DNA from 3 places in the Aminobacter sp. LjRoot7 genome. Region 1 is predicted to be linked to each of the others. Evidence: predicted binding sites of a transcription regulator. Region 1 holds the regulator's gene; each other region holds the start of a gene.
What was found. Region 1 encodes LexA, which represses DNA repair genes until DNA is damaged. Its sites were predicted from a motif close to TGTTCNNNNTGTGTTCNG; they were not measured.
Positions count from the first base shown of each region.

Region 1 (9,421 bases):
GCCAGCCGGCGCCTCGGACGGGTCGCGGTCGCGCCAACGGCCGTCATAACGCGGCGGCTTGCCCTCGGCGCGGGCCTTCTCGCGCATCTCGGTCAGCTCTTCCTGCGAGGCGTAGCAATAATAGGCCTTGCCCATGCGCACGAGCTCCTCGGCCACCTCGCGATGGCGCGGCGCACGCTCGAACTGCGAGATCGGCTCACCCTCCCAGGTCAGGCCGAGCCAGGTGAGGCCCTCGAGGATCGCGGCCGTTGCGGCGTCGGTCGAGCGCTCGCGGTCAGTGTCCTCGATGCGCAACAGCATGGTGCCGCCGGTGTGGCGGGAATAGAGCCAGTTGAAGAGAGCGGTACGTGCGCCACCAATGTGCAGATAGCCGGTGGGCGAGGGGGCGAAGCGGGTGACGACAGGCATGGCGATTTCCAAGGGAGGCAGGGCGCTTGGCCGAAAGCCGGCGGCGCATGGCGTTTGTGTGCGGTTGATGTAGCATAGAAGGTCTGGGGCGCAAGGGGCAGGCCCGATGGGCGACCGCGTGCGGGAGGGGCAAGCCGGTCACAATCCGGTGGTCGAGGCCAGCGAGCGCGACTTGCTGACCGTTCCAGCCGCGCCTGCCGTTGTCTGGACGCAGCCTGCGGCACCCGAACCCGACTCTGCCTTTGCCGCCGGCGCATCGCCGTCACAGTCACGGAACCTGTCCTTGCTGCGACGAGGATCGCAATTGCTGTCCGGCCATCGGATCACTGGACGATCTGCCCTGGCTGCGATCGAAACGGAACTCGACCGTGGTGCCGCATTCCTGCTTCTTCCGGTTTTTCTGGCAGCCGGAGCCCTGGCGTATTTTGCGCTTCCAAGTGAGCCGGACCTAGCGCCACTTGCTGTGATGTCTGCGGTTCCGGCCATGCTCGCTTTCGCCACACGCGGACAACGGCTTCTCCACCATGCACTCGCCGCTGTCGCTGCCTGCATGCTCGGCATGGCGGTTGCAAAGTTTGAGACGGAGCGCGTGGCGACGAAGATGCTAGGCGCCGAAATCTCGACGGCCATCACCGGTCGCGTCGTTGGGATCGACAATCTGGACAACGGCAGGGTGCGGCTCACACTCGACGTCCTTTCGACCGCGCGCCCGGTGTTGCGTTATGCCCCCGAGCTGGTGCGGCTCACCGCGCGCAAGCTTCCCCAAGGTGTCATCGCATGGTCTGTGGTGACGGGCTATGTCAGGCTGATGCCGCCATCCGGGCCGGTGCGTCCGGGCAGCTACGACTTTTCCTTCGAAAGCTATTTTGACGGCATCGGGGCCAGCGGCTTTTTCATGAAGGGGCCGGAACTCGCTGAAACCACGCAGCCATTCTCGGCCAGTGATCGCGCTTCTGCTGCGATAGAAAACGCCCGGGGAAAAATAGCCCAGCGTATCCGCGACCGCATTGGCGGGCCGGAGGGCGAAATCGCGGCCGCATTGGTCGTCGGCGTGCGCGGCGGCATTCCCGAGGACGTCAACGAGGCGCTGCGGCGTACCGGCCTCTATCACATCATCTCGATCTCGGGCCTGCATATGGCCATGGTCGCGGGCACCGTCATGCTTTTGATGCGGCTGTCCTTCGCTACCGTTCCCGCCTTCACCTCGCGTCGGCCGGTGAAGAAATACGCCGCAGGTGCGGCGTTGCTCGCCACCGGCGGTTATCTGTTTATCTCAGGCGCCGAAGTCGCGGCGCAGCGCAGCTTCATCATGCTGGCGGTGATGCTGACGGCAGTGCTGTTCGACCGCGCGGCGCTGACAATGCGCAATCTGGCGATCTCGGCCGTCGTGGTTATCCTGATCTCGCCGCATGAGGTTGTCGGACCGAGCTTCCAGATGTCGTTCGCCGCCACCGCTGCCCTTGTCGGTGCCTATGCCTGGTGGTCGGACAGACGGGAAGAGCAGGCGTTGCCGGTTGGGCAGAGGTCGCTGCCATCGAAGATCTGGCGCTGGCTTGCCACGGTCGCGGTCGGCCTCGTCGCCACCTCGCTGATTGCGGGGCTTGCGACCAGCGTCTTCGGCGCCTGGCATTTTCAACGGGTGTCGCCGCTCAGCCTGTTCGCCAATCTGGCGGTCATGCCGCTGGTGTCGGTCCTGGTCATGCCTTTTGCCGTCATGGCTGGCATCTTCATGCCACTCGCCCTCGACGGCATTTTCCTCGACACGATGGGCGTTGGCCTGAACGCGATGATTGGTGTCGCCACCTGGTTCTCCGAGCGCTCGCCAGTTGATGCGGTCGGGCTTGTCTCGCCGCACGCTGTGCTGTTGCTCACCGCAGCACTCGTCATCGCGTCGACGGCGACGACCTGGCTGCGCGCCGCAGCAGTGCCTTTCGCGGCCCTTGGACTGATGACGGTCGTGGAAACGGAAACGCCCGACGTTCTCGTCTCGGAAGATGGCCGTCTCGTCGGCGTGCCGGTTGGCGACGGCAAGCTTGCCGTCAATCGTGCCAGGCCAAACCAGTTCACAGTCGACAACTGGCAGCGCGCGCTGGTGTCGGAGACACTCGTTGCGCCAGAGCGTTCTACGACGACTGCTGTTGACGGCGCGGGCAGTTCGCCCAGCGAGACCGGCTCCGAGCCAACTGGCGAAGCAAATACTCCTGGTCCGGAAGTCGGCAAGCAAGAAACAGGAGAAGCAAGAATCTCCGGTACGGAAGCCGGCAAACAAGCGTCTGGCGAAGCAAATGCATCCGGTGCGGATGCCTTCGTCTGCGGCAAGGGGCTGTGCACGGTTCAGCAACCAGGAGGTGCACGGATCGTGCATGCGGCGAATACTGCTGTCGCTGCGCGTGCCTGTGCAAGCGCAGACCTCATCGTGGTCGACGATGCCACGGCAAGCGACGTCTGCCCAGGCGTGGCGCCAACCGTACTCAGCAAGCGCGAGCTGGCGCGTCTTGGCAGTGCGTCGATATTCATTACGCCTGAGACAGAAAGCGGAGATCGGACGGTCGAGATACGCCACGCCGTGGCGGAACAGTATCGCCCGTGGCACGCCCAGCGCCAGTTCTCACGCGAGGCGAGGGGCCTGCCGCCCTACAAACGGGCCGAGAGGCGCCCAAAGGTACCTGCCGAGGCAACCACGTCGCACCCGAAGTCATCGACTGCGGCAGCCACGGTGCGTCCGAAGACGCCAATAGCCGCCGCATCGGAGTCGCCGGGAACTGCACGATAGCTAGTGCAGATCAGTCAGGCTTCAGATTGCCAGATGGCAGTGAGAGAATGATCGGGCCAAGAGCCCTCCCATATCCCATGTCGCAAAGCCTGTTCCGCCTCGGGGCACCACATATGGTCTGCTCGACAATCTGCGGGGCTTGACGACCTCCGCTACACGGTCCTGTTCATAAGACCGCGCCGTTTCAGCCTGCTGTCGCAGAGAAATTCAGTAGCGGCGGATCAGTCCGACAAGCTTGCCCTGCACCTTGACCCTGTCGGGTCCGAAGATGCGGGTTTCATAGGCCGGATTGGCGGCTTCAAGCGCGATCGAGGCACCCTTGCGCCGGAAACGCTTGAGCGTTGCCTCTTCGTCGTCGACGAGTGCCACGATGATCTCGCCGGGATTGGCCGTGGTCGAACTGCGGATGACGACAGTGTCGCCGTCGAAGATGCCGGCCTCGATCATCGAGTCGCCTTTGACCTCGAGCGCGTAGTGCTCACCGCCCATGATCATGTCTGGCGGCACCGCAATCGAATGCGTCTTGTGCTGGATGGCGTCGATCGGCACACCGGCGGCGATGCGTCCCATCACAGGGATGGTAATGGCCGAGCCAGCGTCGTCGTCATTGCCCGCCGACATGGAGCGCGAGGGTTCAGGCTTGCGGCCGAGGCTGCCCTCGATGACGCTGGGCGAAAACTTCTTCGCCGCGTTGAGCCCAGGTGCGATCGAGTCGGGCAGGCGCAGCACTTCGAGCGCACGCGCCCTGTTGGGCAGGCGCCTGATGAAGCCACGTTCTTCAAGCGCCGTGATCAAGCGATGGATGCCGGACTTGGAGGCGAGGTCGAGCGCTTCCTTCATCTCGTCGAAGGAGGGCGGAATGCCTGCCTCCTTCAGCCGCTCGTGGATGAATAGCAAAAGCTCGTGTTGTTTGCGCGTCAGCATCGCCACCCCCGAGGAATCAGAAGAAAAACAAACCCAGAACAAACACTATATGTTCCAGTTGTGTTCCGCAACTGTTGATATTTCGTGAAGGGTAGAGGTCGCTGGTTCAGCGCAGCATCATCACCTGGCAGGCACTGCCGGCTTCAACAGCTGGAGCGAAGGGGGCGCGCACGATGGCGCAGTTGGCGTCGGCCAGCGTACGCAGCATCGAAGAGTCCTGGATCAGGTATGGCGTGACGATGAGCCCGTCGGCAGTTTCGCTCGCGATCGCGCGGACGAAGTCCTGGCGCAGGTCATTGGCCGCCATCGCCCTGTCGAGAACGCCCGTGCGCATGTCGGGCGAATAGGAACGTCCACCGAGCTTCGCCACCAGGGGCTTCAGGAAGATCTGCGAGCAGATCAGGCTGGCGACCGGATTGCCTGGCAGGCCGACACAGCGGCTGGCGCCGAGCCGACCGAACATCAGCGGCTTGCCCGGGCGCATGGCGATTTTCCAGAAGTTGAGGTCCATGCCGAGTTCGGTCAGCACACGATGGACGAGATCATGGTCACCGACCGATGCGCCGCCCAGCGTGACGATCACGTCGGCGTCCGCTGCGAGCGCCTTCGCCACCAATGCGGCGATGGCATCGGTGCGGTCGGCGGCGATGCCGAGATCGAGCACGCGCGCGCCGACAGACTGGACGATGGCCGCGACGCCATAGGCGTTGGAGGCAATGATCTGGTCGGGTCCGGGATTGCTGCCAGGCGGCAACAGTTCGTCGCCGGTGGCGATGATGGCGACCAGAGGCGCGCGCACCACGTTGACGCTGGGATGATTGGCAGCCGCGATCAGCGAGAGCGCTGCCGGGTCGAGCACGCGCCCGGCATCGAGAATGAGGTCGCCCTGCTTGAAGTCGAGACCCCTGGCGCGGATGTTACGGCCGGCAAGCGTCGGCTCGACCACCTCGATCTCGCCATTGCCGAGATCGCGAACGTTTTCCTGAATGACGACGGTATCAGTGCCTTGAGGCACCGGTGCACCAGTGAAGATGCGGACGCACTCGCCTGGACCGACGGTACCAGTGAACTGCTTGCCGGCGGGTGCCTGGCCAATGACCCTGAGTTGCGCCGGCAGCGAGGCGATGTCGGCGGCGCGCACGGCGTAGCCGTCCATGGCGGAGGCATCAAAGGGTGGCTGGGTGCGGAGCGCATGCAGCGGTGCCGACAGCACCCGCGCTGATGCCTGGGCGAGGCCGACAGTTTCCGTGCCGCGCGGTTCGGCGCCGTCGAGCAGGCGCGCCAGGGCGTCGGCGACGGGCAGCAGGGCCATCTATTCCGCCGCCTTGTAGTCGCCAGACTTGCCGCCGGTCTTCTCGACCAGCCGGATGCCGGAGATCACCATGCCGCGGTCGGCGGCCTTGGCCATGTCGTAGATGGTGAGACAGGCGACCGAGGCTGCGGTCAGCGCCTCCATTTCGACGCCGGTCTTGCCGGTCACGCGGGCAAGTGCCGTCACGCGCAGACCGGGCAGGGCCTCGTCAGGCTCGATCTCGACTGAAACCTTGGTCAAAAGGATCGGATGGCAGAGCGGCACGAGCTCATGCGTGCGCTTGGCTGCCATGATGCCGGCGATGCGGGCGGTGCCGAGCACGTCACCCTTCTTGGCGTTGCCTGACAGGATCAGCGCCAGCGTTTCCGGACGCATGATGACATGGCCTTCGGCGATCGCCGTGCGTGTCGTCTCGGCCTTGTCGCCGACATCGACCATGTTGGCCTCACCGGTGGCGCCGATATGGGTGAGGGTGGTTGCCATGTCAGGCGCTTGCCAGGGCTGCGCCATCGAGCAGCGCGCGCGTCGCCGATGTCACGTCGGCCTGCCGCATCAGGCTTTCGCCGACGAGGAAACTGGAGATGCCGGATTTCTGCAGGCGCTGGCAGTCGGCATGGGTGAAGATACCGCTTTCGCCGACCAACAGCCGGTCGGCCGGCACCATCGGCGCCAGGCGCTCCGACGTGTCGAGACTGACCTCGAAGGTGCGCAAATTGCGGTTGTTGATGCCGAGCAGGCGCGACTGAAGCTTCAGCGCGCGCTCCGTCTCTTCCTCGTCATGGACCTCGACAAGCACGTCCATGCCGAGTTCGAACGCCTCATCCTCGAGCCGCTTGGCATCGTCGTCGCTGAGGCTCGCCATGATGATCAGGATTGCGTCCGCGCCCCAGGCACGGGCTTCGTGCACCTGGTAGGGTTCGAACATGAAATCCTTGCGTAGCGCCGGCAAGTCGCAAGCGTCGCGCGCGGCGGTCAGGAATTCGGGTGCACCCTGGAACGACGGCGTGTCGGTCAGCACCGAAAGACAGGCAGCGCCGCCATCGGCATAGGCCCTGGCAAGTGCCGGCGGATCGAAATCGGGGCGGATAAGGCCCTTGGACGGGCTCGCCTTCTTGATCTCGGCGATCAGGCCGAAGCGGCCATCATGACGCCTGGTTTCGAGGGCTGCGAGGAAACCGCGTGGCTTCGTGACGTCGCGGGCGCGCGCCTTGAGCTCGGCGAGTGGCAGCAACGCCTTTGCTGCTGCGATCTCGTCGCGCTTGTAGGCTTCGATGCGGCGCAGGATATCGGCCATGTCTTTATCCGTTCGAAACGGCGACCAGGCGGTCGAGCACAGCCTTGGCGCGGCCGCTGTCGATCGCCTCGGCGGCCAGCGGCACGCCTTCGCCGATCGTCGCTGCCTTGCCGGCAACCACCAGGCCCGCGCCGGCATTCATCAGCACCGTGTCGCGATAGGCACCCTTGGCACCTTCGAGAACGCCGCGCAGGGCAACCGCATTGTATGCGGAATCGCCGCCACGCAGTTCTTCGCGCGTGTGCTTGCTGAGGCCGACCTGTTCGGGCGTGAGCGTAAACGTGCTGATGACGCCGTCCTTAAGGGCCGCGACATGGGTCTCACCCGTGGTGGTGATCTCATCATAACCGTCGCCATGGACGACCCAGACGTGCTGGGCCCCGAGTTCCTTCAGCGTCTCGGCCACCGGCTGCACCCATTCGGGCGAAAACACGCCAACCAGCTGGCGGTTGACGCCGGCGGGATTGGAGAGCGGTCCGAGCAGGTTGAAGATGGTGCGGGTGCCAAGTTCGACGCGGGTCGCGCCGACATGCTTCATCGCCGGGTGGTGCGCCGGCGCGAACATGAAGCCGACGCCGGCGTCATGGATGCAGCGGCCGATAGCCTCGGGCGTGAGGTCTATGTTGACGCCAAGTGCGGTCAAGACGTCGGCGGCGCCCGTCAACGAGGAAAGGCCACGGTTGCCGTGCTTTGCGACAGGCACGCCTGCGCCCGCGATGACGAAGGCCGAGGCGGTCGAGATGTTGACGCTGTGCGAGCCATCGCCGCCGGTACCGACGATGTCGATGGCGTCGTCAGGGGCTTCGACGCGCAGCATCTTGTCGCGCATGGTGGCGACGGCGCCCGAAATCTCGCTGACGGTCTCGCCGCGCACGCGCAGCGCCATCAGGAAGCCGCCGATCTGGCCGGGCGTCGCTTCGCCCGACATGATGATGTCGAAGGCCTCGCGAGCCTCCTCGAAGGTGAGGGGGGTGCCCGAAGCGACCTTGGCTATATGCGGCTTGAGTGCGCTCATGGCGTTCCCACCGCAAGTGCACGGGTGATCGCCGCCTGGTTGATCGTTGCCTGGTATTCGCCCTGGAGCTGGGCGACGATCTGGTCGAGCAGGTCGTCCGCCATGCCGGAGGCAAACTGCTTCTGCGCGTCCTCTGGCACGGCGCTCTTGTCGGCGCCGGCTGGCTCGAACACTTCGGCGACCTTGAACAGGATCTGTGCGTCGCCGGCAGGAGCGGGGATGATGCCGGTGCCGCCTTGGCCCATGGCAAACATCGCGGACGCACCCTCGCGGCCGAAGTCGGCATCGTCGGCTTCGCGCTTCAGGCCACGCTTGGTCTGTTTCTCGAGCTTGAGCTCGCCTGCGATCACGTCGAGCGAGGCGCCGTCCTTGAGGCGCTTCTCGAGCTCGTCGGCCTTGGCCTTGAGCAGCTTCGTCGCTTCGGCGGCGGTCCAGTCGGCAACGACCTTCTCACGCACCTCGTCGAGCGTACGGTCGCGGGCAGGTGTGATGTCGTCGATTTCGTAGAACACGAAGCCGTTGGTGCCGACATTGAGCGGCGGGTTTTCGGTGCCTGCCTCGGCGGCGAAAGCTGCCTGGATCAGGTTGCGCGAGTCCGGCAGGCTGTTGACGACGGTGCCATCCGGCTGCTGGCCGGCGCGGTCGATGGCGTCGACCGTCACCATCTTGAGCTTCAGCTTGTCGGCGGCAGCCTTCATCGACTCACCTGCTGCGCGGGCGTCCTCGTAGGAGTCGTGGACGTCGAGCAGGATGCGATTGGCCTCGGCAAGCGCCAGTTCCTTGCGGATCTGGTCCTTGACCTCGTCGTAGGTCTTGACCGTCTCGGGCGTGATCTCGCTGACGCGGACCAGCACCGGGCCGAAGGCGCCCTGGACGACGTCGCTGACCTGGTTGGCCTGCAGCGCGAAGGCGGCGTCGGCGACAGCCTTGTCGGCGATCCTGTCCTTGGTCAGCGTGCCGAGTGCCACGTCCGCGGCAGTCTTGCCCTGGTCGGCGACAACCTTGTCGAAGGTCGCACCGCCCTTGATCGCGTCGGAAGCAGCCTTTGCCGCATCAGCGCCCAGCACCAGTTGGTCGATCTTGCGGGTCTCGGCGGTGGTGAAGTGGGACCTGTTCTTGTCGTAGTCCTGGCGCGCCTGCTCTTCAGTAACAGCGGCGGCATCCATGATGTCTTCCGGCTCGAGCTTGACGTAGCTCAGCTTGCGGAATTCGGGTGCGGCGTAGTTCTTCTTGTTTTCCTCGAACCAGGCCTTGAGCACGTCGTCGCCAGGTGCCGCGATCGGCTCGACGAGCGACTTGGGCAGCGGCAGGTAATCGATGGTGCGATCTTCGCCGCGATAAAGTGCAACGGCGCGCAGGAAGGTGTCGGGGGCCTCGAGACCATCGGAAACAGCCTCGACGATCTGCTGGCGGACCGCAACCTGGGCGCGGTTCTTCAGATAGTCCTCGGGGCGCATGCCGATCTGGCGCAGGATGTATTCGAAGGCCTGGCGGTCGAACTTGCCGTCGGCGCCACGGAAGGTCGGGTCGTCCCAGGTGAGCTCGGCGAGGCGGTCCTTGGACAGGCCAAGGCCGAGCTTGCGTGCCTGTTCGTCAAGCACAGCACCGGCGACGAGCTGCGAAAGCACCTGGTTGTCGATGCCGAGCGCATTGGCCTGGTCGCGGGTCAGACGCTGGCCAAACTGCTGCGACATG
Region 1 is NZ_CAXUPX020000003.1:267,849-277,269, forward strand. Features, by position in the region: gene gltX (glutamate--tRNA ligase) at 1-414, opposite strand, end outside; gene ACSQ3E_RS10865 (ComEC/Rec2 family competence protein) at 875-3,181, shown strand; gene lexA (transcriptional repressor LexA) at 3,389-4,105, opposite strand; gene ACSQ3E_RS10875 (molybdopterin molybdotransferase MoeA) at 4,212-5,417, opposite strand; gene moaC (cyclic pyranopterin monophosphate synthase MoaC) at 5,418-5,900, opposite strand; gene trpC (indole-3-glycerol phosphate synthase TrpC) at 5,902-6,711, opposite strand; gene trpD (anthranilate phosphoribosyltransferase) at 6,716-7,726, opposite strand; gene ACSQ3E_RS10895 (SurA N-terminal domain-containing protein) at 7,723-9,421, opposite strand, start outside.

Region 2 (9,421 bases), on a different contig from region 1:
CCCTTCTATTATCTCGCGGTGAAGCGCATGGGCTGGCCATTCGCGCTGCGCACCTTTGCTGCCGTGGCGCTGATTTCGCTGCTGTCGCGCCTGGTGCCCGACTGGATCGGCATCGGCCACCTGAACCCGCTTTATGCCGCGATATCAGGCGGCGGCCTGATGGGCATGGGCCTTCTGGTGCTGTTCCGCCATCGCGCCGGCCTCGGCGGCTTCAACATCTTGGCTTTGTACCTGCAGGACAATTACGGCATCCGCGCCGGCTATTTCCAGCTGGCGGTCGACCTCGTGATCCTTCTCGTGTCGCTGTTTTATCTCGAGCTCGACAAGGTCGCACTTTCGGTGCTGGGTGCGGCGGTGCTCAACCTGATCATCGCCATCAACCATCGCCCCGGCCGTTATGTCGGCATGAGCTGAATCGAAAAAGCCGCGCCAAGGGCGCGGCTTTCGTTCGCATGCTGGGCCGGATCAGCTGGCGGTCGGCTGCTTGGTCTTCCTGAGATAGGGCAGAACGCGCTCGAACGAGCCGAAGCGCTTGATCGCGTCCTCGTCGGAGACGGCGGCGGTGACGATGACGTCGTCGCCCTGCTTCCACTGCACAGGTGTTGCCACCTGGTACTTGGCGGTCAGCTGGATCGAATCCAGCGCGCGCAGGATCTCGTCGAAGTTGCGGCCGGTCGACATCGGATAGGTCAAGGTCAGCTTGACCTTCTTGTCGGGGCCGATGACGAAGACCGAACGCACGGTGGCATTGTCTGCCGGCGTGCGGCCTTCAGAGCTGTCGCCGGCCGTCGCCGGCAGCATGTCGAAAAGCTTGGCAATGGCAAGCGTCGGGTCGCCGATCATCGGATAGTCGACCTTGTTGCCGGAGAGCGTCTCGATGTCGGCCTTCCATTTGTGGTGGTTCTCGACCGGATCGACCGAAATGCCGATGATCTTGGCGTTGCGCTTGGCGAAATCCGCCTTGAGCCCGGCCATGTAGCCGAGTTCGGTGGTGCAGACGGGCGTAAAATCCTTCGGGTGCGAAAACAGCACGGCATAGCCGTCACCGATCCAGTCATGGAAGCTGATTGCGCCTTCCGTGGTGTCGGCCTTGAAATCGGGGGCGGTGTCATTGATGCGAAGGCTCATTGTCGGTTCCTCCTGAATGCGACGCACACGGCTTGCGCCGGCCAGAACGGCCTGATCTTGGCGTCCGCGTGCGAAAATCTCATTTTGCGCCAAGCTCGTGAAAACGACAATGGCCGGGACATGCCCGGCCATTGAATGCATACGTGCGGCTTACTGCTTGATCGGCGCGTATTTGCCGTCGTGCCACTGGTTGATGTCGTAGCTGGCGTTCTTGAGATCGCCCTTCTCGTCGAAGACGACATCGCCAACGACGGTGCTGATCGGTTTGCCGTCCTTGAGCGCCTCAGCGACCTTCATCGGGTCATCCGTGCCGGCACGCTCGATGCCCTGCGCGAAAGCCTGGATGGTGGCGTAGGAGAACAGCGTGAAGCCTTCCGGCACGAAACCGCCGGCCTTGATCTTCTCGACTGCTTCCTTGGCCTCAGGCTTGGCCTGCGGATCGGACGGGAAGACGAACAGCGTGCCCTCGCCGGCCGGGCCGGCGATCTGCCAGAACTCCGGCGAGGCGATCGAGTCGGGCATGATCAGCTGGTACTTCAGGCTCTGCTCTGCCGACTGGCGCAGGATGAGGCCGGCTTCGGGGTGGTAGCCGCCGAAATAGACGACGTCGGCCTTGAGCTCCTTGAGCTTGGTAACCAGCGCCGAATAGTCCTTCTCGCCGGCATTGATGCCTTCGTAGAGAACCTCGGTCAGGCCACCGGCGTTCATCGTTGCCTTGACTGCGTCGGCCACGCCCTGGCCGTAGGCGCTCTTGTCATGCAGCACGACGACATTCTTGCCTTTGTACTTCTCGGCGATCCATGGGCCGATGAAGGCACCCTGGGCGTCGTCACGCGTGTAAAGGCGCATGATCGTCGGCCAGCCCTTCTTGGCGGCATCGTCGGTCAAAACAGGATTCGACGACGCCGGCGACATCATCAGCGCGCCGGATTCGGCATAGACGGCGGATGCCGGGATGCTCGAGCCCGAGCAGGCATGGCCGTCGATGAACTTGATGCCGTTGGCAACGATGCGGTTGGCGACAGAAACCGCCTGCTTGGGATCGCAGACGTCGTCTTCGATCGACAGCTTGAGCTTGCGGCCCAAGACGCCGCCCTTTTCGTTGATCGCCTTGACGGCGGCTTCGGCACCTTGCTTGAACTGGTCGCCGATGTTGGCGAGCTGTCCGGTCATCGGACCCGCCACGGCAATGCCGATGTCCTGCGCGTAGGCGGCGCCGGCGCTGATCGACAGGCCGACAAGAGCCGCGCCGAATGTACGTTTCAAATGCATTGTTACCCTCCCTGGGACGCTCCGGAATTCCCTGATCGCGTCATACGTGCAATCGCCGAAAGCTGTCATCGCGACCGGGCCTTGTCTTGGCGCATCGGCGTCAGGATGTTGTGCCTGCAAACAGGGCGGCGGGCAATGCGGTGGGCATGACGATGCTGCCACGCTTCGGCTGGCCGAAACAAAAAGGCCGCGCCGATCTTATGGTGATCGGTCGCGGCCTTTTTCGTGGAGAGTGCCGCGAGCATCTTCGGCCCGTCGGACATTCGCCTGCCCTGTCTAACTCTTTGTTCGTCAATGGGGCATGCTGGAGGTCATGTCCCTGTCGCGCCTGGCCTGTCCTTCAAACCGTCGCGTTGTTGTTATTGGAAGCCGCCATTCAGGCGACCTCGGCCTCCCCCCGGAAGCAGATTGTTAGTGCATCGTCATCCATTCACGCGCTTCGCGCAGCGCCTTGACGATGTCGAGCTTGGACATCGTGCCGGAAAGCTCCGAGCGCAGGGCCGCAGCGCGGGCCGAGCCCTTGATCGCGGCGATGTTGAACCATTTGTGGGCGGCAACCACGTCGACCTCGCAATCGCGGCCGGTCGCATACATCATGCCGAGTTCGAGAAGAATGTCGGCCTGAGCGGTGGTTCCCATCGCGCCGAAGCCAGCGTCAAAGATTTCGAAACGTGCCATTTTCTTATCCTCTGCCTGTCTCCTGAGAGCCGGCCCGCTGGTGTTCCGGAGCTGCCCTTTCGATGCTTCCGAGAATGCCGGGGAGCCTTGAATCCGCCGTTAAATGGCTTGCTTAACTCGAAGAAAACAAACTGAAAACAAAGGGTAAAGCTCGGAATTCATTAAGGATAGGATTCCTTGCGGCGGCTGGAATTTGAAGAAAATGCGATGAAAACTCTCAGGCCGCCGGATAAGTCTTTGATAACCACGCGACACATTGATCCGCTGCCAAGGATGAACTTCGGCACTCGGACGACGCGTTTCGGGGCTCTCAAAAAGGCTCAAAACTTCCCTTGCGGCACCACTTTCGTTTTGCCGACAGCTGCATTACGCTTACGTTTGCGTAAACGTCAGGCAGGGAGAGTGCCTGTGAGCGACAATTCAACCGGGAGGACTTCAATGCTTCGCAAGATGAGCCTGGCCATCGCGGCCACCCTGATGATGGCGGGGGCTGCCTATGCCGATCCGATCGAGGGCAACTGGAAGACGGAAGCCGGATCGACTGCCGCGATCACGCCCTGCGGCGGCGGCTTCTGCATCACGCTGAAGGACGGCAAGCACGCCGGCAAGAAGATCGGCACCTTCAACGCCAATGGCGGCACCTATGCCGGCAAGATCACCGATCCGGCCAATGACAAGACCTATACTGGCAAGGCTTCGGTCGCCGGCTCGACGCTCAAGATGAGCGGCTGCGTGCTCGGCGGCCTGATCTGCAAGACGCAGAACTGGAAGAAGCTGTAAGCGAATAGCGAATAGCGAATAGCGAATAGCGAATAGACGGCTCACAACGACCCTGGCGGTCAAGAGTCCCTCATCGCTATTCGCTATATCCTAGCCGCCTTATGCCCTCGCCCGCTGGCCGAACAGTACCTTCTGGGCTTCCTTGTCGTCGGCGAGGTTACGGCGATGGTCTTCGCCAACAGCCAGGCCGCGGATAACGGCGGGACGGGCTAGCAGCGTGTCGAACCAGCGCTTGAGATGCGGGAAGTCCTCGAGCTCCTGGCCCTGGTTCTTGTAGGGCTTGACCCAACCGAGCGAGGCGATGTCGGCGATCGAATAGTCGCCCGCCAGGAATTCGCGATCGGCGAGTCGCTTGTTCATCACGCCATAGAGCCGGTTGACCTCATTGGTGTAGCGGTCGATGCCATAGGCGATCTTCTCCGGCGCGTATTGCCGGAAGTGATGTGCCTGGCCGGCCATCGGGCCGAGGCCACCTACCTGCCAGAACAGCCACTGATCGACCTCGGCACGGCCGCGCTCATCCGAGGGATAGAGCTTGCCGAACTTGCGGCCGAGATATTGCAGGATCGCACCGGATTCGAAGATCGAGATCGGCGCGCCGCCCCACTTGCCGTCAGCAGTCGGGCCTTCCGGGTCGATGATGGCAGGCATGCGGTTGTTGGGGGCGATCTTGAGGAATGACGGCTCGAACTGCTCACCCTTGCCGATGTTGATGTATTTGACCGTATAGGGAACGCCAAGTTCCTCCAGCATGATCGAAATCTTCCAGCCATTGGGCGTGGGCCAGTAATAGAGTTCGATCGGCAATGTCTGACTGGTCATTCCGCAGTCTCCGTTGGTGAGCGATGCTCTGGAGATATGCGTGGCGGGGCGAAACACAACCCTGCGGACACATTAAGCCCTGTCAATAAATTTGAACCGAAGATGAACGGAGGTCTCAGAACCCGTTCAGTCGCAGCTTGGCATAGTCCGATCCATCGAAGGAGAAGACACCAATGCTCGCCCGCCGGTTCACCATCGTCTGCCTGCTGAGTGCCCTGTTCGGGATCATGTTCGCAACGCTGGTGGCAGAGACCAGCCGCCCGGCGCGATCCTGGGAAATCGTGACGAAGTAACGAAACAACGCAAAACCGAAAAGAAGCAACGCCAATGACCCGCACCGCAACCCAGATCAAGAAGACGCTCCGGCTCCTGCCGCGCGCTGCTTTGATCCTGATGGTCCTTGCCGCTCCGGTGCTGGCCGTTCCGCAGCTTCGCGCCGACAACGGCTCGACGATCGAGGCACCTGCCGCTCGCAAGAGCGGCGTCGGCTTCGTCCTCTTGGTCAGCCTGCAGCGCGCCTGAGAGATTTGAAGGAGGCGCCGCGAGCCCCCTCGCAGCCGTCATAATTGATCTCTATAATAGGTCATGGAAAAGCGAATCTATCCTCAACCTATCGAATCGATCTCTTCGCCGCTGCCGTTTCCACGGCAGAGCTTTACTGATGCTACCAAGGCGGTTGCTGCCTTGCAGGCGCTTTACGAGCGCAACACCGCCTTCCTGCGCGATGCTTTTGCCTCGCTCGCAGCCGGCGCAGACACCAATGTCAGGTTCCGCGCCTGCTATCCCGAAGTCGGCGTCACCACGACATCCTACTCGCAGGTCGACTCGCGCCAGGCCTACGGCCACATGCCGACGCCAGGGCATTTCTCGACGACGATCACCCGGCCGGACCTGTTCAAGAGCTACCTCACCGAACAGCTCAAGCTGATCATGCGCAACCATGGCGGCCCGGTGACGGTTTCGGAATCGACGACGCCGATCCCGCTGCATTTCGCCTTCCTCGAAGGCACCCATGTCGACGGTGCCGCCGCCGACCGCATCCAGCGGCCGATCCGCGACCTGTTCGACGTGCCTGATCTCGACGGCACCGACGACCATATCGCCAACGGCACGTTCGAGATCATGCCGGGCGAATCCCGGCCGCTGGCCGTGTTCACCGCCCAGCGCATCGACTATTCGCTGCACCGGCTGGCGCACTATACCGCGACCACGCCGCAGCACTTCCAGAACTTCGTTCTGTTCACCAACTACCAGTTCTACATCGACGAATTCGTCGTATTGGCCCGCGACCTGATGGCCAAGGGCGGCGGCGGTTACTCGGAGTTCGTCGAGCCGGGCGGCGTGGTGACCAAGGCAGGCGACTCGGCGCCGTCCGAAGGCACGCCTGCCGCGCGGCTGCCGCAGATGCCGGCCTACCACCTGAAGAAGCCTGGCCATGCCGGCATCACCATGGTCAACATCGGGGTCGGACCCTCCAACGCCAAGACCATCACCGACCACATCGCCGTGCTGAGGCCGCATGCCTGGCTGATGCTTGGCCACTGTGCCGGCCTGCGCAACACCCAGGCGCTCGGCGACTATGTGCTGGCGCATGCCTATGTCCGCGAGGACCACGTGCTCGACGACGACCTGCCGGTGTGGATCCCGATCCCGCCGCTGGCCGAGGTGCAGGTGGCGCTGCAGGAGGCGGTCGCGGAAGTAACCGGCCTGTCCGGCTACGATCTCAAGCGCATCATGCGGACGGGCACGGTCGCCACCATCGACAACCGCAACTGGGAGCTGCGCGACCAGCGCGGACCGGTGCAACGGCTGTCGCAGTCGCGCGCGATTGCGCTCGACATGGAATCGGCGACGATCGCGGCCAACGGCTTCCGCTTCCGCGTGCCCTACGGCACACTGCTGTGCGTTTCCGACAAGCCGCTGCATGGCGAACTCAAGCTGCCGGGAATGGCGACGGAGTTCTACAAGCGGCAGGTGGCACAACATCTGACCATCGGCATACGCGCGATGGAGAAGCTGGCCGAAATGCCCAATGAGCGGCTGCATTCGCGCAAGCTGCGCAGCTTCGCCGAAACGGCGTTCCAGTAAGCTGCGGACCGACCAAATGGCCGCTGGCTAGTGCTTGCGGCCGAAAACAGCGGTGCGTCGAGTGAACCCGCCACCAAAGCGCGGCGCTGGCGACGGGTCGTCCGAGCCGCCCTCGCCCTTGCGGTAAAGCTGCAGGCTGTTGCCCACGGCCTGGGCCGTGCGCTCCTTCTGCTCCCAATCGGCGATCAGTTCGCGCCGCTTGTCCCTGTCCGGTTCGACAGAGGCGGCGACGCTGCGCATGCCGCCTGATATCAGCGTGCGGGTCTCGTGTTCCATCGTGGTGTAGCTGTGCTGTCGGGAGAAGCGCAGCGTCAGCGCATAGCAGGGCTCGCGCATGCCAATCGGGTGCTGCTCGGCAGACAGATGCCTGACGCGATAGGAATAGTCGCCGTTTTCGGGACCGAAGGTCTCGTCGTCGGGGACGATGTAGCCGTTGGGCAAAATAGCGACACGCATGAAGGCCAGCGCGGCGTCGTAGAGATCGATCCACGGAATGGGCGCCGGCGCGACATAGACTTCGCGGCCGATATAGTCGGCGCCGCCCAGGGTCAGCAGACCGGCTGGCTGCTCGTTGAAGCCGGGCACGGGCTCGCCGGCGAAAAGCTTGGGATGAACGGTCAGCATGCTGGGCTGCGGCTGGTCCAGAAACGCCGTGAACTGCTCTCCGGCGATGAGCATATTGTTCTGGGTCCAGTGGATGGCGCTGGCAGGCTGGATCTTGAGCAGGTGGCGGCAGACTTCGCCGAGGATCTCGACGCGCATATTGAACTCGCGCAGCGTCGCGCCGGGGCGCGGCATGCCGATCTGGCTGAAGAAGCCCGCAATTTCAGGGTTGTCGGTGACGCCTCCCATGACGCCATGATGCACCTCGACAAGGACATGCGCGGTGTGCCGGCGCACGCGCTCCCTGGCATCCGGCATCAGAAGGGTCGTGACCGCGGAGCCAAGTGTCGGGGCGAAGACTGCCGCATCGGCGGGCCGCGGAAAATAGGTGACCAGGATGCGGAACTCGCCCGGCCCCATCATCAGGACGAAATGACGGTCCTCCTGGACGATGTTGAGCGGAAGCTGATTGTTGAGCATCGCTGCACGGAAGGCATTGAGATGCAGCGACGGATAGATCTCATCTCCGCCCTCATAGAGGATCGCTGCCTGGATATTGTTGGTGTACCTGCCGGTCATGGTTGCACCTCGCGTCAAGGCAACGGTGCCATTTGGCCGCAAAAGCAAGGTTAACTTCCAGCGCAACCATAAGCTGTGGTTAAAAATCCCCTTGCGTCATGCAGGTTCCGCGTCGAGGCAGGTAAGACTACTGCCCGTTGACGAAGGACAGGATCAGGCGATGGACGTTGCCGCCATCGTTGAGCTCGACGCGGTCGAAGTCGCTGCTTTGCTGGCGTTGTGCCAGAGACGCCTCAGACAGTGGTTTGATCATCTCCTGCCTGATCTTCTTGCAGTTCGGATCGCCCGGAACCGAAAGGCCGATCGTGGTTCGCTCGATTGTCGCCACCATGTCCTTGATCATCTGGCCGTGCACCAGCTCGTGGCGGCGGACGCCTTCGTAAAAGACATCCCAGCGCTGCTTCAGCCCGCCCGGCAAGCGTCCGGCCGGCTTGGGCAAGGTGTAGGTGATGATGAGCTTTGGCTTGGCCGAGACCAGCGTGCAGGTGTCGCCTTGCGGCACGTAGTTGCGCTGCCAGGTGAGCTTGAAATTGGTGTCCGCGATGGCGCGGCCGATACCGGCTTTCGGGCCGCGCTCGCCGATCGAGGCGTAGAGCTCGGGGGCCGTGGTTCCCGAGATTGCGTAGGTCTTGACCTGCTCGACGACCTGTCCCTCGGCTTGCGCGGCAAACGGGGTCATGACGATCAGCGCCACGCATGCACGTAGCCAGCGATGGGCGGTTGATTTCATTCCAGTCTCCGCAAGGCCAATGCATGCGCGCATCGATGCCGGTTTCCAGGCCATCGGTCTCACGAGTCGCCCAGCATTTCAACCGTTGGTCACGGGCATAGCCAACTTGCACCGCGGCGCCGACGGAGCTTTCCAGCAAAGCGCAAACGGCCCATAATCGATCATCAATGGGCCGTATTTGTTGCTACATGAAATCAGAATGACGACGTTTTGCAGATTGGGCAGGATCGCCTGCTTCTTGGCGATGATGATCTTGTCGGCGCCGCTGGTCGCCGGATTCTTCGGCGCCTGGCATCCGGCGCTCGACTCGTTTGCGCATTTCAGGGTGCATCTGGCGGTGGCGATGATGCTGGCGGCACTGCCGCTGCTCTTGACCTCGCTGCGCTGGCAGGCGGTTGCCGCCCTGGCATTTGGCGCTGCGGCCCTTTCCACCACCTCCAGTTCGCTGCCCTTGCCCGGGCTCGGTCCGGTACATGCCGCGTTCCAGCCGCGCGCCGAAGGCCGGCCGGTCTACAAGATGCTGCAGATGAACCTGCGCTTCAAGAACACCGAACCCGGCAAGGTGCTGTCGCTTGTCGGCCGCTGGCAGCCCGACGTGATCACCTTCCAGGAGGTGTCGGCGATGTGGGAAGGCAAGCTGCAACCGCTGTTCGCGCGCTACCCCTATCGCATGATGTGCCCTTATCCGAACGGCATCTTCGGCGTGGCGATCCTGTCGCGACGGCCATTTGCCGAAGGCGG
Region 2 is NZ_CAXUPX020000002.1:426,305-435,725, reverse strand. Features, by position in the region: gene ACSQ3E_RS07770 (YitT family protein) at 1-414, shown strand, start outside; gene ACSQ3E_RS07765 (peroxiredoxin) at 466-1,128, opposite strand; gene ACSQ3E_RS07760 (ABC transporter substrate-binding protein) at 1,279-2,400, opposite strand; gene ACSQ3E_RS07755 (hypothetical protein) at 2,466-2,663, opposite strand; gene ACSQ3E_RS07750 (sel1 repeat family protein) at 2,812-3,078, opposite strand; gene ACSQ3E_RS07745 (DUF2147 domain-containing protein) at 3,517-3,858, shown strand; gene ACSQ3E_RS07740 (glutathione S-transferase family protein) at 3,958-4,680, opposite strand; gene ACSQ3E_RS07735 (hypothetical protein) at 4,796-5,008, opposite strand; gene ACSQ3E_RS07730 (hypothetical protein) at 5,008-5,202, shown strand; gene ACSQ3E_RS07725 (AMP nucleosidase) at 5,266-6,768, shown strand; gene ACSQ3E_RS07720 (hypothetical protein) at 6,796-7,950, opposite strand; gene ACSQ3E_RS07715 (DUF922 domain-containing Zn-dependent protease) at 8,078-8,680, opposite strand; gene ACSQ3E_RS07710 (endonuclease/exonuclease/phosphatase family protein) at 8,880-9,421, shown strand, end outside.
Region 2: the regulator LexA is predicted to act here: its motif matches at 3,201-3,218, upstream of ACSQ3E_RS07750 (sel1 repeat family protein).

Region 3 (9,421 bases), on a different contig from region 1:
GCGAGCGTGTTCTCCAAGGCCGAGCAGGCCTGCCTCGCCAACGGCATCTACTTCGAAGCGCGCGGCGAATCGGTGCGCGGCCAGGCGGCAGTCGCCCAGGTCATTCTCAACCGCGTCCGCAACCCGGCCTATCCAGGCACCATCTGCGGCGTCGTCTACCAGAATGATGGCTGGTTCAACCGCTGCCAGTTCTCGTTTGCCTGCGACGGCATCAAGGACCGCGTCACCAGCCCCTCGCACTACAAGACCGCCCAGGACGTCGCCATGGCAGTGACGGCCGGCAAGATCTTCATCCCGGAAGTCGGCTCCTCGACCCACTACTACGCCAACTACGTCAATCCTGGCTGGGCGCGCGGCATGAAGAAGATGACCAAGATCGGCCTGCACATCTTCTACCGCACCTATGGCGGCGGCTGGAGCTGATCGTATCTGGCCGGGCTCATGGAGTCGGCCAGCCGCCAGATTGCACGCGGATTCGGCGGGTGATCATGGAGCGGAGCCACGGGCAGGATGTCGCACTTCAACAACTAGCTGATTTTCCTACATAAAATACTTAGTTAGATGGGCCTCCCCGTGGCTTGACGGGCAGGGGCCCTCTAACTATGTTGCCGGCGACTTTGAAGCGGACGAATGGATACGCTCGGACCGGGTGGGAGTTTGCAATGGCCAAGCCTTCGGGCCCAGGCGGAAATGGAAACTCCCGGCCTGAAAATCGAGCCGAGAACGATCACCGCGACGACGAACTCGAGCGCCGTCGGCAACAGCTTGAAGCAACGCTTGCGACAAGACGCCAGACTGCCCGCGAGGGGGAAAAGAGTGCAGGGTCGAATGGTGTGACCGGCTACGGCCAGGCACTGAAGCTGTCCAGCGAGTTCATCGCCGGGATCGCGGTTGGTGTCGGTTTGGGTTGGATCATCGACCGGATGGCAGGCACGTCGCCTTGGGGCTTGATCGTGTTTCTGCTGCTCGGCTTCGGCGCCGGCGTGCTCAATGTCCTGCGTTCGGCAGGAATGGTTACTGATGCCGGTATCAGGTCGCCCGACAAGAAGTCGGACGAACCGGAAAAGAAATAGCAGCGCTGCAAGGCGCAATTTAGGCGAAGGGGGGCCAGCGTGGCCAACGATCCAATTCATCAGTTTCAGATCGCGAAATTGATTCCGATCGAGATCGGCGGCCTCGACTTCTCCTTCACCAACTCGTCCGCCTTCATGGTCGCCACCGTGATCGTCGCCAGTGCCTTCCTGTTCCTGACGACGTCGAGCCGCGGCCTGGTGCCGAGCCGCCTGCAGTCGGTTTCGGAGATGTCTTACGAATTTGTCGCCTCGATGCTACGAGACGCGGCGGGTTCCCAGGGCATGCGCTTCTTCCCGCTGGTGTTTTCGCTGTTCATGTTCGTGCTCGTCGCCAACCTGATCGGCCTGTTCCCCTACTTCTTCACCGTCACCAGCCATCTCATCGTCACCTTCGCTCTGGCGCTGCTGGTCATCGGTACGGTCATCGTCTACGGCTTCATGAAGCACGGCTTCGGCTTCCTGAAGCTCTTCGTGCCGCATGGCGTGCCTGGCATCCTGGTGCCGCTGGTCGTGCTGATCGAGGTGATCTCGTTCCTGTCGCGTCCGATCAGCCTTTCGGTTCGTCTGTTCGCAAACATGCTGGCCGGCCACATCACGCTCAAGGTTTTCGCTGGTTTCGTCACTTCGCTCAGCGCATTCGGCGCTGTCGGCGTCGTCGGCTCGATCCTGCCGCTGTTCATGACGGTGGCGATCACCGGCCTGGAAGTCCTGGTCGCGTTCCTGCAAGCCTACGTGTTTGCGGTTCTGACCTGCATGTACCTCAACGACGCCCTGCACCCGGGCCACTAATTCGACGGCGGCTGCCGCCGTCTTGGATACCGCAACTAGATCTTCGATCCACAAGGAGTTGGACAATGGAAGTTGAAGCAGCAAAGGCAATCGGCGCAGGCATCGCTTGTCTCGGCATGGGCGGCGCAGGCATCGGCCTGGGCACCATTTTCGGTAACTACCTGTCGGGCGCCCTGCGCAACCCGTCGGCAGCTGACGGCCAGTTCGGCCGCCTGATTTTCGGCTTCGCCGTTACCGAAGCTCTGGGCATCTTCTCGCTCCTCGTCGCTCTGCTCCTGCTCTTCGCATAAGAGCCGCGCAAGCGAGTTGACCGGCCGCGTGTTGCGGCCGGTGGGATGACAGGGGATAGAGATGTTTGTCACGCCGGGTTACGCCGAGGAAGTCGCACCTGCGGCCGGGGAAGCTCATTCTACCGACGCAACCGCTGCGCACACGGAAACGGGTGCGGAGCATGGCGGTGGTGGTCTGTTTCCGCCTTTCGATACGTCGAACTATCCGTCGCAGCTGTTGTGGCTCGCGATCACTTTCGGCCTGTTCTATCTCTTCCTGAAGAACGTCGTGCTGCCGCGTGTCGGCGGCATCCTCGAGGTGCGCCGCGATCGCATCGCCGGGGACCTCGACCAGGCTGCCCGGATGAAGTCCGAGGCGGATGCGGCGGTTGCCGCATACGAGCAGGAGCTTGCCGAGGCCAAGGCCAGGGCAAACGCCATCGGCCAGGAAGCACGCGACGAAGCCAAGGCGGAAGCCGAAGCCAAGCGCAAGGAAGTCGAAACCGGGCTCGACCAGAAGCTCACCGCGGCGGAAGCTCGCATCGCTACCATCAAGGCAAACGCCATGAAGGAAGTGGGCACCATCGCCGAGGACACCGCTGCCGCGATCGTCCAGGCTCTGGGTACCGGCAAGGTCGACAAGGCTGACATCGCCGCCGCCGTCAAGGCAGCGAGCAAGTAGGAGAGGGGCCATGGACGCAACATTCTGGGCCACAGTCGCTCTCGTCATCTTCGTTGGCGTCGTCCTGTACCTGAAGGTGCCGGGCATGCTCTCGAAGTCGCTCGACGAGCGCGCCGAACGCATCCGCGCCGAACTCGAAGACGCACGCAAGCTTCGTGAAGAAGCCCAGCAGCTGCTCGCCGAGTACCAGCGCAAGCGCAAGGAAGCCGAGAAGGAGGCCGCCGACATCGTCGATCTGGCCAAGCGCGAAGCTGGCCTTCTCGCTGAAGAAGCTCACAAGAAGACCGAAGAGTACGTCGCTCGCCGGACCGCACTTGCCGAGCTCAAGATCGGCCAGGCTGAACGCGATGCCGTCAACGAAGTTCGCGCCAACGCTGTCGACCTCGCGGTCGAGGCAGCTCGCCAGATCTTCGCCGGCAAGGCCGACGCCAAGACCAACGCCGACCTGTTCAAGGGCTCGGTGCAGGAACTGAAGGCCAAGCTCAACTAAGTCGGGCAGCCAAGCAGATTTGAAAAGGCCGCTGGAATTTCCGGCGGCTTTTTTGTTTTCAGGATAGCCAGGGCGACTGTCGGTCGTTTGGCAGCAGCCGCTCCGGCGAAGCTTGCACCTTGCTGTGGCCGCTGCTAGCCGGGTCGCATGACCGAGATCATCGAAATCGCTAAATCCCGGATGCTTCGTTTCAGCCAGAACGGCCCGGTGTTGCGCACGCCTGCCGATGCCAATGACTTCATCAGCGAGGCATGGTCAAACGAAGCGGATTTTCTCGCCATCCCTGTGGAAAGGCTTGGCCCGGACTTTCTCAAGCTCAGCACTGGCGTTGCCGGCGAGGTGTTTCAGAAGTTCGTGAATTATGGCCTCGGCTGCGCGATCGTTGGCGACATCACACGAGCGCTCGAAAACAGCGGAGCGCTGCGTGACTTCGTGCGCGAAACGAACAAGGGCAAGTCGATCTGGTTCGTTGCGGATTTCGCCGAACTTGAAGGCAGGTTCGGGACGTCGCCTGCTGTCAGGGCTAGTCCCTGAACGGTGCGAAGGAAATGCGGTGCAGGCGAAGCGATGCGCCGTGCTCGATGATCGCCGCCCGGTGGCGGGCGGTGGCGTAGCCCATATGGACTTCGAAGCCGTAGCGATTGTCGTTTGAGCCGCAGACCGACATCATGCGGTCGCGCGTGACCTTGGCAACGATCGAGGCGGCGGCGATGGATTGCGAGCGCTGGTCGCCCTTGACCAGGGCGCGGCAGGTGCAGGCAAGACCGGGTGGCACGTCGCGGCCGTCGGCAAGGGCCGATTTGGCGGTCATGGGCAGGCCCGCCAGCGCGCGCCGCATCGCTTCTAGGCTCGCCTTGCGGATATCGCTGCGGTCGATGCTGTCGGCCGAGACGGAGGCCACGGCGACGCCAAGAGCCTTGCACAGCACCTCGTCGAACAGCGCGTCGCGCTGGGCGGCTGTGAGGCGTTTGGAATCATCAAGCCCTGAAGGGATGTTGCCGGGGTCGAGCACGACTGCCGCAGCCACGACCGGACCGGCGAGCGGCCCGCGCCCGGCTTCGTCGAGGCCGGCGCATGGCCACAGGCCACCCGATATCGCCTTCGTTTCGAAGGCGAAGTCGGGCTTGTCGATGAATTCGAAGAGGGGCGGAGAATCGGAGCGCGGGCGAGCCATAGTGCGGCGATGCTCGCATCGGCCCCGATCCTCCGCAAGTCCTCCCCGGCCGATTAGGGCGGCGGTCCGGGAAGGCACCGTCAACTGGCCACGGGGGAACGGCCGGACGGGATCTCTTGCAAGGGGCGGACGAAGGTGCCCGCCTGGATGCTCAAAGCAGCGTCAGCTGCAGCTGGTCCTTGGGGCCGGCCTCGAACAGGTCGGTCCGGAGCGGCGTGCGCACCGAATTGAGGCCGAGGCGTTGGGCCGCGATCTCGAAGCGGCGGCCGATCTGCCAGGCATAAGGACCCTTGCCCTTCATGCGCTTGCCCCACTCTGAATCGTAGTCCTTGCCGTCGCGCATCGAGCGGATCAGCGACAGCACGTGGCGATAGCTGTCGGGGTAGTGGCGCAGCAGCCAGTCCTTGAAGATCGGGCTGACTTCCAGCGGCAGGCGCAGGATGACGTAGCCGGCACTGGTGGCACCGGCGGCCTTGGCCGAGTCGAGGATGCGTTCGATCTCCTGGTCGGTGAGGCCGGGGATGATCGGCGCCACCATCACCGAGACCGGGATGCCGGCATCGGAGAGCTGCCTGATCGCTTCCAGCCGCTTGGTCGGCGTCGCTGCTCGTGGTTCCATGGTGCGCGCCAGCATGCGGTCGAGCGTTGTCACCGACAGCGCCACCTTGGCCAGGCCCTTCGCGGCCATGCGGCTGAGGATATCGATGTCACGCGTGACCATCGCCGACTTGGTGACGATGCCGACGGGATGATTGCGTGCTTCCAGCACCTCAAGCACCTCGCGCATGATGCGCCAGTGCTTCTCGATCGGCTGGTAGGGATCGGTGTTGGTGCCGATGGCGATGGTGCGCGGCTGGTAGCCGTCCTTCGACAGCTCGCGGTCGAGCAGCCGTGCCGCATCCGGCTTGGCGAACAGCTTGGATTCGAAATCGAGCCCGGCCGACAGGCCCACATAGCTGTGGGTGGGACGGGCGAAACAGTAGACGCAGCCGTGCTCGCAACCGCGATAGGGATTGATCGAGCGGTCGAAGGAGATGTCGGGCGACTCGTTGCGGGTGATGATGGTGCGCGGCTTCTCGACCTGGACCTCGGTCTTGAACGGCGGTAGCTCCTCGATAGTGCTCCAGCCGTCGTCGAAGACGTGGCGGCTGACCGGCTCGTAGCGCCCTGACGGGTTGACGCCCGCGCCACGTCCGCGCCGGCGCTCATGGTTGATGCGCAGGCCGCTTTCCTCGATCATGGCGTTGGCCATTCCGGCTCCGCCACCCTTGAAAGCGGCAATATCGGCCCGTGCTATGGGTTCCATTTCGCTATCTCCCGGAGGGAAAATGGCCGCCCGTCGATTCGTTCGGCATGAAACTATTCCTATTTTGGAAAAGAGAACAAAGCAAGAACTTTGTTGTCCGGGTGGTGAGGCTGGCGCTTCGGCCGGCTTTCCGATATGCGGCTAGATATGCTGAGCGTTCTGATCGAGACCAGGGACGACGAGGAGGGACTGGCGCGTACGCTGGCCTCGCTGGTCGGCGGTGCCGTCGAGGGTGTCGTGCGCGAAGTGATCGTTTGCAACCTCGGCTCTACCGACCAGACCCACTATGTCGCCGAGCATGCCGGCTGCGCCTATCTCGCCAAGGGGGGCATCCAGGCGGGCATCGCGCAGGCCAAGAGCGACTGGCTGCTGCTGCTCGAGCCGGGCGCGCGGCTGGCCGAGGGCTGGACCGAGGATGCGGTGCGCCACATGAGCCGGCTGACGATGGCGGCGCGCTTCACCCGTTCAAGGGCGAGCAACCGGCCATTCTGGGAACGGGTGACATCGCGGCCACGCGCGCTGGAGCAGGGGCTGGTCATCACCAGGAAGCAGGCCGCGGTTCTGGGGCGCAATGGCGCGGACGCCGAAGGCATTGCTCGCGGGCTTGCCGTGAAGACGCTCGACGCGGAAATCGTCGTCGCGCAGCGCTAGCTTCAGGCTGATTTAGCGCCGCCGCGCCTGAGGTGCTCGTCGAGGCGCGGCATGATCTCCACGAAATTGCACGGCATGTGGCGGTAATCGAGCTGCGCCTTGAGGATGCCGTCCCAGGCGTCGCGGCACGCACCTGGCGATCCGGGCAGCACGAAGACGAAGGTGGCGTTGAGCACGCCGCCGGTGGCGCGCGACTGGATCGTCGAAGTCCCGATCTTGTCGTAGGAAATTCGGTGGAACACCTCCGAGAAGCCGTCCATGCGTTTCTCGAAGATCGGCTCCAGCGCGTCAGGCGTGACGTCGCGGCCGGTGAAGCCGGTTCCGCCGGTGGTGATGATTACGTCGATCTCGGCATCGAGCGACCAGGCGGTGACGCGGTCGCGGATCTTGTCCTTGTCGTCGGTGACGATGCCGCGCGCCTTGAGCACGTGGCCGGCGTCAGTGATGCGGTCGGCAAGCGTCTGGCCCGACTTGTCGTCAGCCAGCGTGCGGGTGTCGGAGACGGTGAGCACCGCGATGCGGACAGGAACGAAGGGGCGGGGCTCACTGGCCATTGTGTTGGGCTCCTAGGTCCGGGTCGTGGTGGCGGCGCTGAACCAGCCGGGATGTGCGGCCGAGATCGCCGCTGCCGCGCGCGAGGCGGCGGCATAGGTGTCGAAAATGCCGAAGCACGTGGCACCCGATCCCGACATGCGGGTGAAAGCGGCGCCGGAGCTGCGAAGGGTGGCCAGCACCTCGGCAATCGAGGGCTCGATCGAGATCGCCGGAGGCTCGAGGTCGTTGCGGCTCATGGCCAGCCAGTCGAGCACGGTGTCGGCGCTGTCGAGTGGCGAGAGCGGCGGATTTTCACGCGATGCCAGCGCCCGGAAGACGCTCGGTGTCGCCACCGCGATGCCTGGATTGACCAGCACCATCGGCAGGCAGGGAAAATGCCTTACCGGGTCGAGCTCTTCGCCGATCCCGCGGGCGATCAGCGGATGTCCGGCCAGGCACATCGGCAGGTCGGCGCCGAGCGGCAAGGCGAGGCGGGCGAGTTCGGAGGCATCGGTCGGCAGGCGCCAGAGGCGGCTCAGGGCGCGCAAGGCGGCTGCCGCATCGCTCGAACCGCCGCCGATGCCCGAGGCAACCGGCAGGTTCTTTTCGAGCGCAATGGCGACCGGCTGGGTCGTGTGTTGGGGAAAGGCTGTACGCAGCGCGTCGCGGGCCTTGAGTACGAGGTTGCCGCCGTCGACAGGCACATCGGCGGCGAGGGGGCCATCGACGACGAAGCTGTCCTCAGCGGCTGCCGTAACGGTGATGCGGTCGCCGAGCTCGGCGAAGACGACGAGGCTTTCGAGCAGATGATAGCCGTCATGGCGCCGGCCAGTGACATGCAGCGCCAGATTGATCTTGGCCGGGGCGAGTTCGGCGAGCGGAACGCTGTTGAAGGTCACGGGCTGGGCGTCAGTCTTTCTCAAGCCGGTACTCGCCGGTCTCGGGATCCTTGACCAGCGTGCCGTTGGCGCCCGTCTGGCGCTGCTTCTCGTTGCGCCGCACCTTGGCAGTCACCCGTTCGGCCTCCTTGATGAAGGAGCGGTAGCCGACATAGGCGACCACGCCGACAAGCGCGAAAAAGATGAGCTGCGGCATTTCATTCTCCTCCCTTCGGTGCCGTTTCCGGCCAGCCGGGGCTATCCCCCGATGATAATCTGCCGTTTCGGCTTTTTCAAAGGCCGAACCGGCTCCACAATGCGCGTTCTTCCGCCGCATCCACGAGGCCGGTGGCAACGGCGCCGGCGGCTTCCGGCGTGAGGCCCAGGGCGGACGAGCCGAGGCCCAGGCGGCGGCCGAACAGGCCGCGCGGTGCCGTAATCAACTTGAGTTCGGCCTTGGCGCCATAGCGGTCCTTGAGCACCGTGCGCATATCGCCGAGCGCGTCGACGAGACCGAGTTCGAGGCCCTTCTTGCCCGACCAGAACAGGCCGGTGAACAGGTCGGGGTCGTCCTTGAGCTTGCCGCGGCGACGCTCCTTGACCATGTCGATGAAGGTCTCGTGCACTTCGAGCTGCAACTTCTTCAGCCGCTCGACGTCTTCTGGCTTTTCCGGCTGGAACGGATCGAGCGTCGCCTTGTTGGCGCCGGCGGTGTAGACGCGGCGCTCGACGCCGATCTTCTTGATCAGGTCGGTGAAGCCGAACGAGGCCGACACCACTCCGATCGAGCCGACGATGGAGGACGGATCGGCGAAAATCTCGTCACCGGCAATGGCGATCATGTAGCCACCCGATGCGGCGACGTCCTCGACGAAGACCAGCACCTTTTTGTTCTTCTCAGCGGCAAGGTCGCGGATGCGCTTGAAGATCAGGCGCGACTGCACCGGCGAGCCGCCGGGGGAATTGATCGAGATGGCGACGGCGGGCGCGTTGGAAATCGCGAAGGCTTTTTCGATCAGCCCGGCGGTCGATGCCAGCGACAATGTCGGCCGGAACTGGCTGCCGCCCGACATGATCGCGCCTTGCAGCCTGATGACGGGGATGACGATCTCGCCGCCTCGCATCGATCTCGGCAGCAGGCGGCGGAACAGGTTCTTCACGTAGTCTCTCCGGTCTCTTGTCCTGCGGGATGTATGTATTCCTGCGACAACCGCAATGCTCCGGCGTTGTTCAATCACCGAAAAGCGATGCGCGGCCGTTGCTTATGTCGTCGGCGCGTTGCGAGAACCTGTCGCCGGGATCGCGCAGGACCAGCGGCGGGCAGAGCGTCAACGGTGCGCGCGAGGCGCGAACCGCCCGCACGATGACGCGGATCGCAGCAGTGTCGGCGCGCGGATGCACCGGCACGATCTCGGCCTTGCCGAAGCGGCCGTCGAGTGCGGCGAGGATCGCTGCAAGCTGCTCCGGCCGGGCGATGATGGCGAGGCCACCACGCGGCCTGACCACGGCTGCGGCACTCCTGATCCAGCTTTCGAACAGCCCGTCCTCCATGACATGCGCCTGCCGCTTCAGCGC
Region 3 is NZ_CAXUPX020000002.1:174,293-183,713, forward strand. Features, by position in the region: gene ACSQ3E_RS06525 (cell wall hydrolase) at 1-423, shown strand, start outside; gene ACSQ3E_RS06530 (AtpZ/AtpI family protein) at 663-1,073, shown strand; gene ACSQ3E_RS06535 (F0F1 ATP synthase subunit A) at 1,113-1,862, shown strand; gene ACSQ3E_RS06540 (F0F1 ATP synthase subunit C) at 1,928-2,152, shown strand; gene ACSQ3E_RS06545 (F0F1 ATP synthase subunit B) at 2,214-2,813, shown strand; gene ACSQ3E_RS06550 (F0F1 ATP synthase subunit B) at 2,824-3,303, shown strand; gene ACSQ3E_RS06555 (DUF4180 domain-containing protein) at 3,451-3,837, shown strand; gene ACSQ3E_RS06560 (ribonuclease HII) at 3,827-4,477, opposite strand; gene ACSQ3E_RS06565 (PA0069 family radical SAM protein) at 4,629-5,783, opposite strand; gene ACSQ3E_RS06570 (glycosyltransferase) at 5,931-6,434, shown strand; gene moaB (molybdenum cofactor biosynthesis protein B) at 6,437-6,988, opposite strand; gene ACSQ3E_RS06580 (4-(cytidine 5'-diphospho)-2-C-methyl-D-erythritol kinase) at 7,001-7,891, opposite strand; gene ACSQ3E_RS06585 (NfeD family protein) at 7,878-8,063, opposite strand; gene ACSQ3E_RS06590 (S49 family peptidase) at 8,140-9,006, opposite strand; gene ACSQ3E_RS06595 (tRNA1(Val) (adenine(37)-N6)-methyltransferase) at 9,077-9,421, opposite strand, start outside.
Region 3: the regulator LexA is predicted to act here: its motif matches at 5,856-5,873, upstream of ACSQ3E_RS06565 (PA0069 family radical SAM protein).